DNA from 2 places in the Amycolatopsis sp. WAC 04182 genome. Region 1 is predicted to be linked to the other one. Evidence: riboswitches for the same ligand, from Rfam matches in the RefSeq annotation. Region 1 holds a riboswitch; the other holds the start of a gene.
The links. Region 1 has a riboswitch for cobalamin ahead of metE (5-methyltetrahydropteroyltriglutamate--homocysteine S-methyltransferase). Riboswitches for the same ligand answer to the same signal wherever they lie in the genome.
Positions count from the first base shown of each region.

Region 1 (3,403 bases):
CCTCGGCTTCTTCGCCACCGCGGAATCGCTGGTGGCCAACAACATCGTGCTCGCGGTGTACCGGCAGATCACCAACCCCGAATGCCGCCAGTACCTGCTGCGCCAGGCGTTCGAGGAGGCCGTGCACACGCACACCTTCCAGTACATCTGCGAGAGCCTCGGCCTGGTCGAGGGCGAGCTGTTCAACATGTACCGCGAGGTCCCCTCCATCTCGGAGAAGGACGCGTGGGCGCTGAAGTACACGCAGAACCTGGAGAACCCGGACTTCGAGACCGGCACCCCGGAAGCCGACCAGAACTTCCTGCGTGACCTCGTCGCGTTCTACGTGATCTTCGAGGGCATGTGGTTCTACACCGGCTTCGCGCAGATCCTCTCGCTCGGCCGCCGGAACAAGATGGTCGGCATCGCCGAGCAGTACCAGTACATCCTGCGCGACGAGTCGATCCACCTGAACTTCGGCATCGACTGCATCAACCAGATCAAGATCGAGAACCCGCACCTGTGGACCGAGGAGTTCCAGGCGGAGATCCGGACGATGCTGACCGAGGCGTGCGAGCTCGAGGTCGCCTACGCCCGCGACACCATGCCGCGCGGCATGCTCGGGCTCTCGGCCGAGCTGATCGAGCAGTACATGCACTTCATCACCGACCGGCGCGCGCAGCAGATCGGTCTCGCGCCGATCTTCGGCGAGACGGAGAACCCGTTCCCGTGGATGTCGGAGGCGATGGACCTCAAGAAGGAGAAGAACTTCTTCGAGACCCGCGTCATCGAGTACCAGTCGGGCGGCGCCCTCGACTGGGACTGACCCCCGCACACGCAACTCGCGTGCTCGAATCGCGAACTCGCGTGATCAGACACGCAACTCGCGTGATTGAACGGCGAACTCGCGAGTTACGCCCCCGATCACGCGAGTTCGCCGTCTGATCACGTGAGTTCGCCGTCTGATCACGCGTGGCGTCCGGTTCGTCACATGTCCAGCGGGCCACTAGCGCGCCTCGGTACGCTCCGGAGTGCTACTGGTTCGCCCGGCCTCCCAGGCCGGTCGAGGTAACAGGGAACCCGGTGTGAATCCGGGACTGCCCCGCAGCGGTATGTGGGAACGAAAGCCGTCACCGTGCGAGACACGGTAAAGCACTGGGACATGGCGCCCCGGGAAGCGACGGCCGGTAGGACCGAGCGAGTCGCCCACGAGTCCGAAGACCTGCCCGTGGTACGCGCGCCGACGGCGTGCGTGAGTCCGGGCCTCGTGGGATGGGCACGACCGAACGGCGGTCACTCCTGCGCGCTCCGGGCTCTCACGACAAGCTCGCGAGGAGAGAGCTGTGACCGAAATCGGCACGACAGTGCTGGGCTACCCCCGGATCGGACCGGACCGCGAACTCAAGCGTTCACTCGAACGCTACTGGGCAGGCAAGATCGACGAGGCCGAACTGCTGGGCACCGGCCGCGCGTTGCGCACCCGGACCTGGCGGGAACTCAAGGACGCGGGGCTGGATTCCGTCCCCTCCAACACCTTCTCCCATTACGACCAGATGCTCGACACGACCGAGCTGTTCGGAGCGCTGCCGGAGCGCTTCACGACGCTCGGTCTCTCGCCGCTCGACACCTACTTCGCCGCCGCCCGCGGCGTGCAGGACGCGCCGGCGATGGAGATGACGAAGTGGTTCGACACGAACTACCACTACATCGTCCCCGAACTCGGCCCGGACACGACGTTCTCGCTCACCGGCACCAAACCGCTCGACGAATACCGCGAGGCCCGCGCGGTCGGCGTCGAGACCCGGCCGGTGCTGGTGGGCCCGGTGACCTTCCTCCTGCTCGCGAAGCCGGCCGAGACCGCCCCGGAAGGTTTCCGCCCGCTGGACCTGCTCGACAACCTCCTCGACGGCTACGTCGAGCTGCTGCGCCGTCTGCACGACGAAGGCGTCGAGTGGGTTCAGTTCGACGAACCCGCCTTCGCCGCGGACCGCACCGAGCGGGAGCTCAACGCGCTCATCCGCGCCTACCACCGGCTCGCGAAGGAGACCGCGCGGCCCAAGATCCTGGTCGCCGGGTATTTCGGCGGCCTCGGTCGCGGCTTGGGTGTGCTCGCCCGCTCCCCGATCGACGCCATCGCCGTCGACCTCGTCACCGATCAGTCCTTTGTGGACGCCGTCGCGGCCGAGCCCGCCTTGCGGGACAAGGAGGTTCTGGCCGGTGTCGTGGACGGGCGCAACGTCTGGCGCACGGATCCGACCCGCGCGCTCAGCCGGGCGGCGACCCTGCTCGGCGTCGCGAAGTCGGTCAGCGTGTCGACGTCCTGTTCGTTGCTGCACGTGCCCTACGACGTCGAACGGGAGGACGGGCTCCACCCGCGTCTCAAAGGCTGGCTCGCCTTCGCCAAGCAGAAGGTCGACGAGGTCGTCCTGCTCGGACGCGCGTTGAAGGAAGAAGGTGTCGACCTCGCTCCCGCCCGTGCCGCGGCCGCGGATCGCGCGACGGCGGCCGATCTGGCCGACAGCGGGGTGCGCGCCCGGCTGGAGGCGCTGCGGCCGGAGGACACCGTCCGCTCCCCCTACGCCCGGCGCGCGGCGGCTCAGCAGGCCGCGCTGGATCTGCCGCCGTTGCCGACCACGACGATCGGCTCGTTCCCGCAGACCACCGACGTCCGCAAGGCGCGCGCCGCGCACAAGGCGGGTTCGCTGGACGACGCGGGCTACGAGGCCGCGATGAAGGCGGAGATCGAGCGCGTCGTCCGGCTGCAGGAGGACCTCGGCCTGGACGTGCTGGTGCACGGCGAGCCCGAGCGCAACGACATGGTGCAGTACTTCGCCGAGCGGCTGGCCGGGTTCGCGGCCACCGACTTCGGCTGGGTGCAGTCCTACGGTTCGCGGTGTGTCCGGCCACCGATCCTGTACGGCGACGTCTCGCGTCCGGAGCCGATGACCGTCGAGTGGGCGCGTTACGCGCAGAGCCTGACCGGCAAACCCGTCAAGGGGATGCTGACCGGGCCGGTGACGATCCTGGCGTGGTCGTTCGTCCGCGACGACCAGCCGCTGGGCGAGACCGCCCGCCAGGTGGCGCTGGCCATCCGCGACGAGGTGCACGATCTGCAGGAAGCGGGCATCCGCGTCATCCAGGTGGATGAGCCGGCGCTGCGGGAACTGCTCCCCCTGCGCACGGCGACGCATGAGGCGTACTTCGCGTGGGCTATTTCGTCGTTCCGGCTCGCGACTTCCGGGATCGACGACGCGACCCAGATCCACACGCATATGTGCTACTCGGAATTCGGCGACGTGGTCAAGGCGATCGACGCGCTCGACGCCGACGTCACCAGCATCGAGGCCGCGCGGTCGAAGATGGAGGTCGTCACGGACCTCGGCGCGGCGGGCTTCGGCCGTGGTGTCGGGCCGGGCGTCTACGA
Region 1 is NZ_QHJJ01000002.1:267,863-271,265, forward strand. Features, by position in the region: gene DMH01_RS08435 (ribonucleotide-diphosphate reductase subunit beta) at 1-805, shown strand, start outside; cobalamin riboswitch at 1,001-1,224, shown strand; gene metE (5-methyltetrahydropteroyltriglutamate--homocysteine S-methyltransferase) at 1,323-3,403, shown strand, end outside.

Region 2 (3,403 bases), on a different contig from region 1:
TCGCGTGGAGGAACAGCGTGACCGACGTGAGCACGCGGTCGATCCGTGACCCTTCGCGCAGCCCGCAGGTCACCCCGATGCCCAGCGCGAGCGGGACGAGCACGAGCAGGGTCGCCCCGGCGAGCAAGGCGGTGGCGGCGAAGCGGCGGGCGATCTCCTCGGTCACCGGGGCGCCGGTCACGAGCGAGCGGCCGAGATCCCCGGTGAGCAGCCCCGAAAACCAGTGCCCGAACCGGTCGAGGAGCGGCTGGTCGAGGCCGAGCCGGTGGCGCACGGTCGCCACCTGCTCGTCGGTGGCCTGCTCGCCGAGCACGACCGACGCCGCGTCGCCGGGGAGCAACGCGGTCACGGCGAACGTCGCGACCAGCACGAACATCGCCTGCAGGACGGCGAAGCCCAGCCGCCGGACGGCGTAACCCGGCACGTCAGGACAGCCGGGCGCGGTCGAACCTCGCCCAGTCGAAGGTGTTCGGCGGCGCGGTCACCAGTCCGGACACCCGCTTCGACACGCCGATCGTCCAGGTGCTGAAGCCCCAGGCGAGCAGACCCCCGGATTCGTGCACGATCCGCTGGGCGTCACCGAACAGAGCCAGCCGGGCACCCTCGTCCGCGGTGGCCGCGGCCCGGTCCATGAGGGCGTCGAACTCCGGTGACGCGAAACCGTTGACGTTGTTCGAACCGCCGGTCCGGAAGCGCTGATTGAGGAACGTCGGTACCGGCAGGGTCGCCGTGCGGGTGAGCGCGGCGACCCCCTTCGTCTTGATCTCGCTGAAGTAGGTGCTCGACCCGCGCGTGTTCGGGGTGACCTTCAGCCCGATTTCTCCCAGCTGCTGGGAAATCAGCGTGGCCGCGGTGGCGAAGCCCGGGTCGACGTCGCTGGTTTCGACGGCGAAGGCCAGCCCCTCCGCGCCCGCCTCGCGGACGAGCGAACGGGCCAGCTCCACATCGCGGCCGCGCTGGGGGATGCCGGTGGCGTACCCGCGGAGTCCTTTGCCGAACAGGTCGTTGCCGATCTCGCCGCGTCCGGCCAAGGCGACCCGGTTCAGCGCCTCTCTGTCCACTCCGGACAGTACGGCGCGCACCAGCCTCGGGTCGGCGAACGGCGGCCGCGTCACGCGCAGCATCATGCCCTGCATCGTCGTTCCCTTGGCTTCGAGCAACGAGACGCGCCCGTCACCGGCCAGGCGGGCCGCGGTACCGGCCGCGAGATCGTGAACGTAGTCGACCTGCCCGGACAGCAAGGCGTTGACGCGGGCGGCTTCTTCGTTGACCGGTACGAATTCCAGCTCGTCGACGCCCGGCGCGCCGTCCCAATGGGACTCGTTCTTGCGGAACACCGCCGGGCCACCGGGGGTGAACGAGACGAAACGGAACGGACCGGAGCCGATGGGTGCCCGGAAGTCCGTCGTCCCGGCAGGCACGATCTCCGCGCCGGGAGCACCCCAGCCCGACGGGAACTCGAAGTCGGGAGCGGTCAGCGTCAGCTCGATCTCGGTGGGGGACACCGCTTTGCTGCGGCCGAAGTCGACCTTCGCGAAGTACTGCCGTGACGAGGACGCCAGTGCGGGGTCGGCGATCCGCCGGAAGGTGTAGAGCACGTCGTCCGCCGTGACGGGACGGCCGTCGTGGAAGGCCGCCTGCCGCAGCCGGATCCGCCAGCGTGTGCCGGAAGCGTCGCTCTCCCAGGACTCGGCCAGCCGCGGCCGCAACGAGGTGTCGGCGTTGTAGGCGACCAGCGTGTCGAAGAGCGCCTTGGCCCGCGCCTGGTCGACGAAAAGGGAGACCTGGGACGGGTCCAGGGTCTCCTTCGAGCCGCCCGCGGCGAACGCGACCCTCAACCGGCCCGTGTCCGACGGCGCGGTCCCGCACGCGGCCAACGGCGTGAGAGCGGCCAGGGCGAGCAGCCGCCGTCGGGTGAGCGGATGACGCGTCATAGGAACCTCCGGGACATCGAGCACTGTCCCGGGCGCGCGGCCGCACGTGAACGGGACCCCGCTCCGTACTCCACGACAGTTGGGGCTGGCGGTACCCGGCGGGCAGTCCGGCTCACGGCGCTGAGACGTCGTCCCAGGTCGTTCACGGTTGCGGGTCAGCGCCGGATTCACACCGGCTTCCCCCGACGGGCACCTTCTTGCGTTGTGGCGCCCACGGTAACCCATGTCCGGCGTGTGCTACACAGGATCAAGATCACGAAGGAGGGCAGGTGGACGAGAAGCTCGCGGCGGACTGGGTGCGCCGATGGGACATCCAGCAGGAACGCTACGTCGCCGACCGCGAAGAACGCTTCGCCGTGCTGATCGACGTCGTCGAGCACGTCTGCCGGGACGTCGCCGATCCGCTGGTGCTGGACCTCGGCTGCGGCCCGGGATCGCTGGCCACGAGGCTCGCCGCACGGCTGCCGCGCGCACGGGTCGTCGGCGTCGACAACGACCCGTTCCTGCTCGCCCTCGCCCGGGCCACCCGGCCGCGGGAGACCGACATCGAATACCTCCAAGCCGACCTCGCCGAGAGCGGCTGGCTGAAAGGGAAGCCGGTCGACGCCGCCGTCTCGACGACCGCGTTGCACTGGCTGCGTCCCGAGCGGCTCGCCGACGTCTACCGTGACCTCGCCGGAGCGCTGAGGGAGGGCGGAGCGCTCGTCAACGGCGACCACCTCTACGACGAACAACCGGGCATGCGCGAACTCGCCGAGGTGGTCAAGAACCGGCGGGCGGCGCGTGCCGGGGTCGGCGCCAACGAGGAATGGAAGGCCTGGTGGGCGGCGGTCGCCGCCGATCCGGCGCTGCGGGAGCGGTTCACGGCCGACGAGTTGCGCGGTATCTCGACCGGCTACGGCAACCGGCTGAGCCCGCAGGAACACACCAGGCTGCTCCGGGAAGCGGGCTTCGCCGAAGTGGCACCCGTGTGGCAGTCCGGCGACGACTACGTCCTGACGGCGCTGCGCTGATCCGAGCCGGCCAGGCCGCTCAGCTGTCGGACGGCCTGCGGTCCTGGACGCGGCGGGCCACGGCGAGCGCGACAGGCGCCGCGAGCCAGCACAGGTAGGCGACGGCGTCGTTCGTCAGGAACGAGACGGGCACGGAGATCCCGAACACCGCGGCCAAGCAGACGCTGCGCGTCAGGCTCTGGGCGAACACCCGGGGCGGTCCGCCGGTCCCGTACAGGTGTTCGCGCCGGATCTCCCTGATGATCAGCGCGAACGACGCGGAGGCGAGGACCTGCACCGTCGCGTACAGGCTGAACCGGAGCGGGAAGGCTCCCTCGGCGGTGATGACCCGCGTCGCGAACGGCATCAGGACCTGCATGAACAGCCAGACCAGGGTGAGGCTGATCAGGCGGCCGCTCAGCGAGCGGACGTGGGGGAAGATCTCGTGGTGGGCGCGCCAGTGGGCGGCGATCACCG
Region 2 is NZ_QHJJ01000007.1:235,993-239,395, forward strand. Features, by position in the region: gene DMH01_RS33230 (ABC transporter permease) at 1-424, opposite strand, end outside; gene DMH01_RS33235 (ABC transporter substrate-binding protein) at 426-1,934, opposite strand; cobalamin riboswitch at 2,018-2,146, opposite strand; gene DMH01_RS33240 (trans-aconitate 2-methyltransferase) at 2,204-2,947, shown strand; gene DMH01_RS33245 (TMEM175 family protein) at 2,967-3,403, opposite strand, start outside.
Region 2: linked by a shared signal. The riboswitch ahead of DMH01_RS33235 (ABC transporter substrate-binding protein) and the one ahead of metE (5-methyltetrahydropteroyltriglutamate--homocysteine S-methyltransferase) in region 1 are both predicted to bind cobalamin.